DNA from 2 places in the Erwinia sp. HR93 genome. Region 1 is predicted to be linked to the other one. Evidence: predicted binding sites of a transcription regulator. Region 1 holds the regulator's gene; the other holds the start of a gene.
The links. Region 1 encodes LexA, which represses DNA repair genes until DNA is damaged. Its sites were predicted from a motif close to TNCTGTATGTACATACAGNA; they were not measured.
Positions count from the first base shown of each region.

Region 2: a site for LexA is predicted at 1,106-1,125, ahead of SFA31_RS14030 (metal-dependent hydrolase). Genes of this name have one in related genera too.

Region 1 covers NZ_JAXUDP010000001.1:1,076,274-1,079,533, reverse strand. Annotated here, with positions in the region: gene dinF (MATE family efflux transporter DinF) at 1-398, opposite strand, end outside; gene SFA31_RS05115 (hypothetical protein) at 945-1,160, shown strand; gene lexA (transcriptional repressor LexA) at 1,292-1,900, opposite strand; gene SFA31_RS05105 (diacylglycerol kinase) at 2,009-2,377, opposite strand; gene plsB (glycerol-3-phosphate 1-O-acyltransferase PlsB) at 2,509-3,260, shown strand, end outside.
Region 2 covers NZ_JAXUDP010000001.1:2,993,953-2,997,212, forward strand. Annotated here, with positions in the region: gene SFA31_RS14025 (L-cystine transporter) at 1-369, opposite strand, end outside; gene SFA31_RS14030 (metal-dependent hydrolase) at 505-1,092, opposite strand; gene hxpB (hexitol phosphatase HxpB) at 1,239-1,916, opposite strand; gene SFA31_RS14040 (YniB family protein) at 2,077-2,613, shown strand; gene SFA31_RS14045 (fructosamine kinase family protein) at 2,863-3,260, opposite strand, start outside.

The DNA.
Region 1 (3,260 bases):
TCCAGAAAACGACGCGCCTGATATAAAACATTTTCATTGCCGCCCACCGCATGCAAAGCCAGGTCAATCAGTGGAGTACGTAACGCAACGATAGCAACCCCTGCGCTTAACGCCAGCATCATAGGCTGAGCTAAAGCGCGCGCCAGCGCCGGGATATCTTTAGCCCCCCACGCCTGAGCGGTCAGCCCCGTCGTGCTCATACGTAAAAAAAGCAGCAGCATAAACAGGAAGCTGGTCGTGGTTGCTCCCACGGCTACGCCGGCCAAATAATCTGGCGAATCAAGATGGCCGATAACGGCGGTATCCACCAGCCCCAGCAGCGGTACAGTGATATTGGAAAAAATCATCGGCAGCGCCAGCCGCCACAGTGCTTTATCTGTTTTATGGAAAAAAGGCATCGTCCAGCCCATTTATAATGATTTATCTTCTCCTGCTGCGAACAGCAGGCTTCATGGTTCTAAACTACCCGATCGGGCGTAGCGCAGGCGTAACATGGCAAATGATTGCGCGCGCTTTAGTGCCCCTGCATTCAGCCAGATATTCACAAGTTAGCGTGGTGCTCTCAATAAAGCTAAATAGACCGGGCCGCAAAGTGTATCCAATTTAACGGCAAATAACGTTCTTAAGTTCAGGCAGCATTGTTGAGATGAATATTAAAAAGCTTAAATAGAGGTCAGTAACGCCTCGGACACTGAAACAACCTGTGAATAAGCGGGATAAGGTAAGTATGATGGCTCTATCAAATACATCACCAGCGCTTTCTTCCTGACAAGAAAAGCGACCGGCTAATAAGATAAGCATCTGGCAGGCACGGAAGATATACGCATCCGGAAGATATGTACATTAATCCCAGACGAATGCGTATATCAGAGCACCTTCCACCGTATAAGCTGGAGCGCAGGCTAAAACTATTGTGCAAAGGAATTACCGGGCGAAGGCCGTGCGTGCAGGCAAATAACCTGCCACACACCGCCATAATTTACCTGCTTCAGTTAACCCGCATCCCTTTGCTTATCGACTCTGCATCGGCCGGCTATGTTTCCCTTCCCCTGTCGTTTTCATCTCAGCGCAGCGCTGAAAAAGTAGAGTTCGCCGCGCAGCATCCTGCCCTGAAATTACGGTGCGCCTGGCAACGTCTGACGTTGAGGAAACTACTCTGATTGTAATAGCTGACACACTGCGCGCCGCCTGTGGGCTGGCAGCACGCGAATAAAAGCGCCGACAGGATGGCTGGCGCTTAATCCAAATATACCGCAGATAATAGCCAGGAAGGCTTAGTGTTTTAAAACGGTTAGAGCCATTCGCCGTTGCGAATAACGCCGACGGCCAAGCCCTCAATGCTAAAGTTTTGCGAACGCAAATCCACTTCAATCGGCTCGAAGTCACTGTTTTCTGGCAGTAGCCAGACAACATTTCCCTGTTTTTTTAACCGCTTCACCGTGACCTCGTCTTCAATACGAGCAACTACTACCTGACCATTGCGTGCTTCCTGGGTTTTATGTACGGCAAGTAAGTCACCGTCCATAATACCGATATCTTTCATCGACATACCGCTCACGCGCAGGAGAAAATCAGCGCCAGGCCTGAATAAAGAAGGATCAACCTGATAGTGCCCTTCAATATGCTGCTGCGCCAGCAGCGGCTCTCCGGCGGCAACGCGCCCTACCAGCGGAAGGCCTGCTTCTTCTTCCACCATCAGTCGAATACCACGGGAGGCACCAGAGACGATTTCAATTACGCCTTTCCGCGCCAGCGCCTTTAAATGCTCTTCCGCGGCATTCGGAGAACGAAATCCAAGCTGCTTAGCAATCTCTGCCCGCGTTGGCGGCATACCCGTCTGGCTAATATGCTCCCGGATGAGGTCAAAAACCTCCTGCTGTCTGGCCGTTAACGCTTTCATTTCGCCCCCTGGTTGTATATACAGTTATGCTGTGAGTATATACAGCGCAATACGTTAAGGGAACCATAATTCAGCAAAAACCAGCGACTTATCGCAATACCGGGCGAATCAATAAAAGCGTTGCCACAATAATGAGATCCAGACAAAAGCGGCGAGCAGCATCGCAATGAATACCGCCGCCGATCCCATATCCTTCGCGCGGCCAGAAAGTTCATGCTTTTCAGTACCGATACGATCAACCACTGCTTCAATGGCGCTATTAAGAATTTCAACGATCATAATAAGTACCACGGATCCAATAAGCAGCACGCGCGTTAACGCATCAATATCCAGCCAGCAGGCGATGATTATGCCCGCGACCGCCAGTAATGTTTCCTGACGAAAGGCCGCCTCATTGCGCCATGCGGCGCGAAGCCCCTTCCAGGAATAGCCGGCAGCCTTGATAATACGGGTAATACCGGTGGTACTATTAGCCATGAAAAAACCCTTTTTTAAAATTTGCGTCCTGGCGAAAAAGCCGTAAATACAGCAATGTCGCAGAATTTATATGCTATTTCTGGTATGCTGCGCCGTAATGACGCTCTTCACTCAGAGGCTTAACATTGTCTATGGTAGACTGGCCCCACTTTTTCTATAAGTTGCTTAATTTACCACTAAGTTTGCTGGTAAAAAGTAAATTAGTTCCTGAAGATCCCTGCGCTGAGCTGGGGCTCGATATCTCCAGACCGATAATTTATGTCTTACCGTACAATTCAAAAGCGGACATTCTGACGCTTCGTGAACAGTGTCTGGCGCACGATCTGCCCGATCCCTTCGATCCGCTTGAGGTTGATGGCATTGTTTTACCGCGCTACGTATTTGTCCACGACGGACCGCGCGTATTTACTTATTACACGCCAAAAGAAGAGTCGATAAAACTGTTTCATGATTATCTGGATCTTCACCGGCGCAACCCTAATCTGGATATCCAATTGGTGCCGGTTTCCGTTATGTTCGGGCGCTCGCCCGGGCGTGAAAAAGGAGAATCAAATCCTCCTTTACGCATGCTTAATGGTATTCAGAAATTTTTTGCGGTGCTGTGGCTGGGCCGCGATAGCTTTGTCCGTTTTTCCACGCCCGTCTCGCTGCGCTGGATGGCCACGGAACACGGCACCGATAAAAGCATCGCGCAGAAACTGCTGCGCGTTGCGCGTATGCACTTCGCCCGCCTCCGTTTAGCCGCCGTAGGGCCGCGCCTTCCTGCTCGCCAGGATCTGTTTAATAAACTCCTTTCATCCCGGGCTATCGCTCGGGCGGTCGAGGATGAAGCTCGCAGCAAAAAAATTTCGCATGAAAAAGCGCAGCAAAATGCCATTGCACT
Region 2 (3,260 bases), 1.9 Mb from region 1:
GCCTACCAGCGCCGCAATCAGCGTAGTAAATAGTAGTGTGCCAATGGTGAGAACGCTGATTTTACCCAGCGAAGATGCATTATGCAGGCGAGCTACTGCGCTCAGAATGCAGGCGAATACCAGCGGCATGACAATCATCTGTAAAAGTTGTACATAGCCGTTGCCAACGATATCAAACCAAGTAACTGATGTTTTAAGCGTACTATTACCGGCCCCATAAATAAGCTGTAACGCCAGGCCAAATACGACGCCAAAACCAAGCCCGACTAACACTTTTTTAGCCAGACTCCATTGGCGGCGATGCATCCGTGCCAGGACCAACAGCAGGATAGCGAATACCACGACATTCGCGATTAATGGAAAATTCATCCCCGACACTCCCGATTACTTTGTTGTACAGGCCTGATTCAAACGACCTTTATATGTGACAAGCTTAACAGAATTGGTATATGCCAACTTATATTCAAAAGGAATGCTTTATTCCATTTTGGATTAAGGCGGCGGTCAAAAAGAGTGCGTATCAATCAAATGGGTAAAGCGCACCTGTAGCTGAGCAATCGCCAGCGTTGACCAGTGGATGACTCCCTTTTCTGAAAGCGAGGCGGGCATCCAGAGAGCAAATGCCAGTAACGCAGCGCTAATGCAACGTTCAATCAAATTTCCACCGCGCGGGGCAATGACGGGCAGGCGAAAGCGCCAGCGACAGGGCCACAGTAACGGTACGCCTGCGGGCGTAAGCATGTCGGCGGCAATATGGCTGAGATAGCCCAGGACTAACCCCTGAAGCGCATCCGCGGGCAGTAGCCAGCTATCAGGAACTTTAAGGTAGCACAGGGTCAGTGCGGCAAAGACCGCGAGTAGGCTATGGGTAAATCCCCGGTGGCCGAACGCGCGCGCTATTGGATGAGAGAGCCACGGAATGCGCTGCCCTAAAAATGATTTCGGATGATCGATATCCGGAAGCAGGCAGGAAAGTACCGCTGCTGACAGAATATGCCACCAGTCTCCGCGGGCCAATATGGGGGTTAGTGCCGCGTTTTTAGCAAATACCGCACTGGATATTGCAAAGAGTAGATGACCTTCCGCCGTCATGATTTAACCTGCTTACTGGTAATATATCCAGTATAAGATAATCGGCGGCGGGAATAAAGAGTGTGACAATGTCACGTTAAGATTTTAGGGAGAAATTTTAGGTGGCAGGGGGGGAATGGCGACAAATTGCGCTGCCGCCAAAGTATTTACGCAGTGGGTTGCATATGCCAGGCGCGTAGTTCGGTCAGGCTGTGCAGTTTTTCATCTGCCAGCGCCCAGCGCGCGTCGTTTCGGTTTTCAATCGCAGGCACAACAATTGAGCGCATCCGGGCGGCCTTGGTCGCTATCATGCCGTTAACTGAATCCTCAAAAGTGACGCAACGCAGGGGATCGACGCCAAGCTGGGCCGCCGCGTTTAAATAGACCTGAGGATGAGGTTTACTGCACGGAAGGTGTTCTGCCGAAGCAAGAGTATCGAAGCTGTCGCGCAAATTAAAAAGCGTGAGTACTTTTTCCAGCATATGCAGCGGAGAGGCCGATGCTAGGCCTATTTTCATTCCCTGCGCCTGGCATAGCGCAATAGCCTCTTTAACGCCGGGAAGCAGCGGTCGCTCTTCTTCAACCAGCGCGATAGCGCGTGCAATAATGCGCTGGGTTGCCTGTGCGCATGAAACCCTTTGCCAGGGTTGCTGAGAAAACCATAGATCAACGACCAAATCGATGCGCAGCCCCAGCGTATCCGGTAACTCATTGCGGCGGGTAATATCGACGCCCAGACTGGCCATGACTTCCAGCTCTGCGCGATCCCAAAGGGGTTCGGAATCGATAAGTAGCCCGTCCATGTCAAAGATTGCCGCGGTGACGACCTGTTGCTGACCTGCCATTCTTACTCCTGCTGTGCCTGTAAAAAGAAGCCATTATCAATAGCCTGGATTAAGCGTATATGCCAGCCTTTTGGCGGGCGAAACGCAAAAACCAGGCGAAAAATACAGGGAGAAGGTAGACTTAACGCTTTATAGCGCGTCAGTAGCAAAAGGGGAGAATATGACGTACCAACAAGCGGGACGCATTGCCATTATTAAACGAATTGCAGGGTGGGTGATTTTTATACCGGCGCTGATATCGACATTGGTTTCGCTACTGAAATTTATGTATCAACACAGTGAAAAGAAACCGGGTATTGATGCGGTATTAATGGATTTTGCGCATGTGATGATTGAAATGGTGAAATTTAACACGCCTTTTTTAAATGTTTTTTGGCAGCATTCGCTGCAGCCAGAGTTTCACCATGGCCTGAATCTGCTTTTTTGGGTGATTTATATCCTTATTTTTGTTGGGCTGGCGCTGCAGGCCAGCGGAGCGCGTATGTCGCGCCAGGTTCGGTTTCTGCGGGAAGGGGTGGCCGACCAACTTATTCTTGAACAGGCGAAGGGGGCCGAGGGGCTCACCCGCGAACAGCTCATCGCGCGTATAGCGGTTCCGCGCCACACTATTTTGGTTCAATTTTTTCCACTTTATATCTTGCCGATTGTATTAATTATTTTGGGCTATTTCTTTTTTAGTTTGCTGGGTTTTCTGTGAATTAACGTGGGGCGCCGCATGGCGCCCACGATGTATTTATATCGCTGAAATAAAATTCAGATAGTTGATACCCGTAATATTATGCAGCCTGAATGAATGGTATAGCCACGCCATAGCCGCAAATTATAGCGGCTGTGAATCCACAGGAAGCGATACGTATCTTCCGGCCTGGGCACTGCAAGCGCAGAATTTAAGTGCCCAGGGCGTATATAGGGTTATCATACGCCTCTACTTTTTCATCAATGGCCGTCAGGTTGATAGCACCTTATCCAGAGTTTGCTGGGCAATAAGCAAATGGTCGCCGCCAAACAGTGTTGCCCGGTTTAAAAGTGTGTAGAGGCGATAAATCGACTGCCGGGAGAGGTAACCGGCGGGGAGAGGCGAGACGGTTTGATATCCATTATAAATTTGAGAAGATAACGCTTCGTGTAGCGGTAACATTGCTAAATCACACTCACGGTCGCCCCAGTAGCAGGCCGGATCGAATATAAACGGGCCTTTTGGCCCGAGTGCGCAGTTTCCTGACCACAAATCCCCATGCAACAACGAGGGCTGAGGCTGGTGTCCGCTCAGGCGCTGTTGGATCTCTTCAACAATCGCGTCAATATCACCATAGGTAAGCCCTTTTTCCGCGGCCAGTTCGAGTT